2 regions of the Paenibacillus sp. 2KB_22 genome follow, and region 1 is predicted to be linked to the other one. Evidence: riboswitches for the same ligand, from Rfam matches in the RefSeq annotation. Region 1 holds a riboswitch; the other holds the start of a gene.
The links. A riboswitch is a leader RNA that binds a small molecule or an ion and turns the genes downstream of it on or off. The one in region 1 is predicted to bind cyclic di-AMP.
Positions count from the first base shown of each region.

Region 1 (3,133 bases):
GCAGCAGAGGCCTAATAAATGGCATAACAAAGAGGCTCTTAAGTTCCCAAAAGGGGATTAAGGGCCTCTTTGTTATGTGCATGCAGAGATTATTTCTTCTCTGACAGCCACATGGCGATATTGGCAATCTCTTCATCCTGCAGTTTGCCCTTGAAGGAAGGCATACCGCCTTTACCTTTGACAATTGTAGTATAGATCTTCTCCAGATCATCCTGGCTACCGATGTTTGCCAGAGCAGGTCCTACGCCACCTTGAAGCTGATCCCCGTGACAGGAGATACAATTGGCTTTGACCAATGCTTCAGCCTGTCCGGCATCCAATGTTACTTCCGGCATGGTGGGCTTGGCTTCTTCAGCCACTTCTTCTTTCCCTGGAAGCGTAAACATTAAAACAATAGCTAAAGCGCATGCTGCAAAAAATACTCCGCTCATGATCCATTTGTGCATCCCTTATGTCCCCTCCAGAATGAAAGATCATCTAACCTGAAACTATCCATATCATTATAACGGAACCTGTACTGACATCATAGCATTTTGTGGGAAATTTTTGAACTAATCACATAACAAGGCGCAAATTAGGTTGTTTTGCAATGGATTTTAATCACGAGGCCCTTCATAAACCATACAGTGAAAGGGCTTTAAGCCGCTCGGGGTCTGTCGTTCGTATGTATCCTGAGTGACAAATCCACTTTTCAGATAGACTTGAATGGCACGAGCATTCCAAGTGAGCACTTCCAGATCAATCTCATTCATCGGATTTCGGCGAATGGCTTCCTGTACAAGGGCCGTGACAAAAGCTGTCCCTTGACCCTGACCACACAGCTCTGGATGCATGCCGAGGCCAATCCGAGTTACCCCTTGAAGTGGGAAGTATTGAGCAAATCCACATATACGATCGTTCTGATCCAGGACGGTCGCATATTGCTCTTGCCGCAACTGCGCATCTCCGAATTCCACTTCCAGTGCTTTCATCTGCTCCCAGGGGAGCCAGCTGTAGATATTATAAGGCGGATCATACTGCCAACTGCAGATGAGCTCCGCATGTTCTTCTCGCATGGGTACAACGTGAAAAGTCACAGGGGCTTCCTTCATACACTTGCATGCTCCTTTCCTTGAAACAGAACTCTTTGTCCACTCTACAAAAGAGCAGTTCATTTAGCAAGTCACCCTTACCAGAAAAAAAATGAAACAAAAGTTCTGTTAATTTCGTTTATATTATAACAGGATGGGTAAAAACATCATAAGGGCACGGACGAACGAACGCAAAATGAGCCTGTTGATGTCGCAGGATAGCCCCGAGGGTAACTTGCAACATGAATCAGGATGGAAGCACAAAAAAACCGCCGGATACATTCCTGCGGAGAATGTACCGGGCGGTTCTGTTATGCTTCTTGCTTCGTTCCAGTATGGTTAATGGTTACAGCATCATGTTGCTCAGCTTGTCCCTAGTCAAGGGCCAGTGATTCATATGCGTCCGTGCTCATAATCCGTTTAGCGCCAACATAACGATTGGCCCAGTAGTTTTCACTCAATGCACTGATCGTAACGCCTTTGGAAGAAGAGGAGTGTGCGAACTTTCCATCCCCTACAAAGATTCCTACATGTGATACGCCTTTACCTGTTGTATTAAAGAATACCAGATCGCCAGCTCTCATTTCCATGCGGGATACGGAATCGCCCATGTCGAATTGGGAACTGGATTGGCGTGCCAAATCAATACCCAATTTGTCGAATACATACCGTGTAAATCCGGAGCAGTCAAAGCCGTTAAGCGTTGTTCCCCCACTTTTGTATGTAGTTCCCATTGCTGAATCAATTACTTTATCCATTTTTGAATCTGCGAATGCGCTACCTGCACCAAGCGATAATGCGAATGTGATGCTAAGTACAGCTGCGGTTAATTTCTTCTTGAACAAGAGATATTCCCCTTCCAACGCCTGCGAGGTTAGCTTAAGGATTCGGTTGAAGGTCCCCTATGATCCCTCTGTAGCAAGATCAATTCACCCATAACTGGTTCCCCCGCTTCCCAGGTGCCAGGAATTTGGCTATGCTAGTTATGCACCTGCGAAATCAAGAAATGACGATTTAATTTTAAGTAGTTACAAATATGAATGTAAAGATTACAAAGTTGTTACTAAAAACTCACTGCGATTATTGTAACAGAGGAGTACGGCTTTGGCAACGTTTAGCAACAAATTTAGCAAAAAAAACCTCGACCTTTGACGGGGAAAGGTTGAGGTTTGCCTATTTATAAGTACATATTAGGCCATGAGTTTAACATGTGATGGTAACAATTTTTAAACTATGTGCTCTCACCTTTGGATATTTTGGACTGCCATAATCGGAAATGGCTGCATATTTTCCACAGATTCAATAGACATCTGGCAAGTGGATACGTCTGTTGTAGTATAAGTCCGGTAAGTCCCGTTAATAACCATGAGGCTGAAGTGAATGCCCCAAAGACGAGCAGGTGGACTCCGCCCAGCAGGAGTGCAATGCCGATAACGGCGATGAGATGACGCAGTGCAATCCAGAGTGCTTTGAGGGTGCCGTGAGCTCCGCCTTCTCCTTCTGGTGCCGACACACCGAACTGCATGTAGAGGATGACATGGTGGATGATCCAACCATATACAATCCAGGCAGCAACATAAGGTATACCAGGCAAAAGTAATTGAAGGGAATGAAATCCGTCCATGAGAATCGAGTAGAGCTTTGGTATGAGCCAGTATGCGGGTAAAAGTATCAATAATGTACGTATGGTGTGCAGCAGCAGCATCGGTTTCCACAGTTTTTTGATTCCCCGGACGAATGGGATGCGCTCTTCTGTAGAATTAAAGTGCTGAAGTGAGTAGAGCAGCCCTGCCTGAATGAGGGGGCTGATCAACATGCGAACCAGCAGCATGCCCCCCAGGATCCATAGATAACGATGAACCTCCGGATGGGTAGACAAGTTAAGTTGACTTTCCATTTTGAACAAAAGTGTACTTAGCTCCCCAGCATCAGAATCTGGATAGCGCAGGAGTAGTGGGACGACTGCCGATTGTACCATTCGATAGAAGAAATATCCCCAAATGAGTTGATAAAGAAATAAGAGTGCGGCAATGAACATATGCTGACGGACGAGAAACCAGCCT
Region 1 covers NZ_JBFRHG010000013.1:17,718-20,850, forward strand. The annotation lists gene rbsK (ribokinase) at 1-15, shown strand, start outside; gene AB4111_RS30435 (c-type cytochrome) at 90-446, opposite strand; gene AB4111_RS30440 (GNAT family N-acetyltransferase) at 597-1,091, opposite strand; gene AB4111_RS30445 (C40 family peptidase) at 1,445-1,915, opposite strand; cyclic di-AMP (ydaO/yuaA leader) riboswitch at 1,919-2,056, opposite strand; gene AB4111_RS30450 (hypothetical protein) at 2,302-3,133, opposite strand, start outside.

Region 2 (3,133 bases), on a different contig from region 1:
TGACAACGCATGAATGATTCGAGATCTTCAGCATTACGAATGGTACCCTCCCTGATATGGATATCCATGCCGAAGGAATGGGTAAACCCTCCAACCTGAATAGAGGAATCAAGCAGTTTGACATAATCGAGCAGCTTATTCCCACGGTTCACAATCATTCGCCTCCTGTGTTCGTTAAATGTCATATTAAGTGACATTTATATTCTTTTTTGTTTGCTTTATGTTTGAAAATCCGAATTATATGATAGTTATCATCCCATAAATGTCCGCATTTTGTCAATAGAATTGGTGGGATTTAATGTATTAAATCTAAATTCAGTTATATGTGTTATTTTATATTACGTATAATGTAAGTTGTGAGTTGCAGGGAGGACTATATATAATGAATCAACAAAATCGGCTCTAGCCGAAAAAAGAGGGGATCGAATCTAATGATATGCAGTTCATGGATAAACATGACGAGAATATGCGTTTTTTGAGGAAAATGCCTACCCAAAAAGAAGGTTTAAAAAATACTTTACTTTTAGTTCTGAACCCGGTATAATCAATTCTGTTGCCGATTATTTACGACATGCGGTCGTGGTGGAATGGCAGACACGCTATCTTGAGGGGGTAGTGGGCGTATGCCCGTGGAGGTTCGAGTCCTCTCGACCGCATCATATGAACGATTAAGAAGAAGCTTTCCATTAATGGAAAGCTTCTTTTTTTGCTTTTTTGAACAGTCTGACATCAAGGTTTGAGAAAAAAAGGCCATCCATTACCGGGGACGATTGTACCTTCCCTTCCAGCTATGGCGGCCCATGTATTATTTTTGCAGCAAGTTCTTGATATCTTCTTCAATTTTGTCAGGTGTTGTTTTGGGAGCATAACGTTTAACTACCTGTCCGTTCTGATCCACGAGGAACTTGGTAAAATTCCATTTGATTGCTTTGGAGCCGAGCAGGCCGGGTGCTTCTTTGCTAAGGTGCTGGAAGAGAGGGTGAGCGCTTGAGCCGTTCACATCAATTTTCTCAAACATCGGGAAGCTTACGCCATAATTCATCTGACAGAACTCGGCGATATCGTCGGAAGATCCTTTTTCCTGTGCAAACTGGTTGCTTGGAAAACCAAGGACTTCAAATGGCGCATCCTGGAACTTGTCTTGCAGTTCTTGCAGACCTTTGAATTGAGGAGTAAGTCCGCATGAGCTTGCCGTATTCACAATCAGTAACACTTTATCACGGTAGTCGGACATTTCAACTTCTTGACCGCGAAGGGTATTCACTTTGTAATCGTAGACTGTCATCTCAATCGCCTCCATGATATCATCTGATACCTCTTATTATATTGGTTGCAATTAATTAATGCAAAACTTATATGGTGTTAAATGAATCAAAACAGGCAAGTTGTGCAGATTGCGTGAATGAATTGCGAAGTGATTTTCACCAGAGTGAGAATTAGATAGCCTTGAAGAGGTAGATAGAGTATAACCATATTGTAAGCGTTATTATATATGAATAATGGCGAAAATCTGTCGATTCGGTGATCTGTCCGGACTTTACACCGCCATGGCACGGGTGTATGATTCATAACGTAATTTCAATTTAAACTAAATTGTACTTGAAAAACGAAACAAACGATAATATCGCTCGATCTTAACTTAAGATATACGAACGATGTTTTAATCGCTGAGTTTCCATTCATTCATGAGTGGGAAACGGGGGAACCAACAGAATGCGCTGTCTTGGACAGTAGGCATTCATGGGGTGAATTTTCCGGTGACAGCCGGAAATAGGGCGACTCTCGCGCCCGAATCCGTCAGCTAACCTCGTAAGCGTTAAAGGGAGAGGCAACAAGCCGTACGCTGATTCATGGCGTTTTCGCCATGGGTTCTTTAAGAAGCGTTCGGGAGGCCTTGGTCCCCCACGCTTCTTTTTTGTTGTCTTTTCACGCCAAGGGAGGAACGAATGATGGATACTGAGATGATCTTAGTGACTGCTCCTAATGAAGCAGGACGCAAATTTATCAAATTGCTGATGTACAAAAAAATGCCGTTTGCCGTTCTAACCAACAGTGCAGGGGAAGAGCGCAGACTCCGTAGAATCGGAGTAGAGCATGTCATTCGCATGAATACGGCTGCAGCTCAAAAATGGTTTTTGCCGCAGGGCAGTGTGGGCAACGTGTTTATTTTCGAGAATAGCCTGAACCTGACCTGTCGTTATTTACAGATATGTCGATCATGGACATCGAAATCCCTGTGCGTCATTACGGAGCAAAGCCATCCGAAGGGAATCTATCGGGGAATGGGTGCAGACCGGATTGTATATTCGCTTAACGGAGAGGTCGGCTTTCTCCTCAATGGTTAATGCCATAGCTTGTGATTGCTCAGGTGTAAGGTGCCTGTTATAATTGAAAGTATCGATAAACGGAAATTTGAGGAGACTCATGCATGATGGTGAGTCTTCTTTTTTATGCTTACAAGGAGGAATTGGCGTGCCGGATGTGAGTGGATTAAAGTGGTTGTTTTTTGATGTTGGAGATACACTGGTGGACGAATGGGAGCCGGTTGATGATATTATCGGACAGTTCGTCCGCGAAGCCAGTGCTTTGGGGTATCCGGTAAAGATTGAGGCGGTACGCGAACTGTTCGCGAACTGTTACCAGAAATATGAGCAATGGCCTATGAGGGTGGCGATCCGCACATTCATTGAAGACGAGGGACATCAGAAACAGATTCAGGACAAGCTGAAGTTTCAAAAAGATCTTGAACGTCCTTTTCCTTCAGCGGATTCCGTTCTTCAGCAGTTGTCGCGGTATTATCGCATTGGCATTATTGCCAATCAAAGTCCTGGAACGGAAGAAAGACTGGAGAGTTACGGACTGCGGAAGTATGTTGATGTTCTGGCCTGCTCGGCTGAAGAAGGGGTGTCCAAGCCAGATCCAGAGTTATACGCTGTAGCCTTGAAACAGGCAGGTTGTGCGCCAGAGGAAGCCGTCATGGTCGGGGATCGGATTGATAACGATATCATTCCTGCCCGGAAGCTGGGCATGCATACGATTCGAATTATGCAGGGTTATGGAAGATTCCAGCCAGACCGATCGGATGATGAACGCGCGGATTGGACTGTGGATTCATTGGATCAACTTCTGCCTT
Region 2 covers NZ_JBFRHG010000001.1:2,118,464-2,121,596, reverse strand. The annotation lists gene AB4111_RS09410 (urease accessory protein UreF) at 1-152, opposite strand, end outside; tRNA gene AB4111_RS09405 (tRNA-Leu) at 574-656, shown strand; gene AB4111_RS09400 (glutathione peroxidase) at 806-1,285, opposite strand; cyclic di-AMP (ydaO/yuaA leader) riboswitch at 1,656-1,831, shown strand; gene AB4111_RS09395 (hypothetical protein) at 1,947-2,345, shown strand; gene AB4111_RS09390 (HAD family hydrolase) at 2,473-3,133, shown strand, end outside.
Region 2: linked by a shared signal. The riboswitch ahead of AB4111_RS09395 (hypothetical protein) and the one ahead of AB4111_RS30445 (C40 family peptidase) in region 1 are both predicted to bind cyclic di-AMP.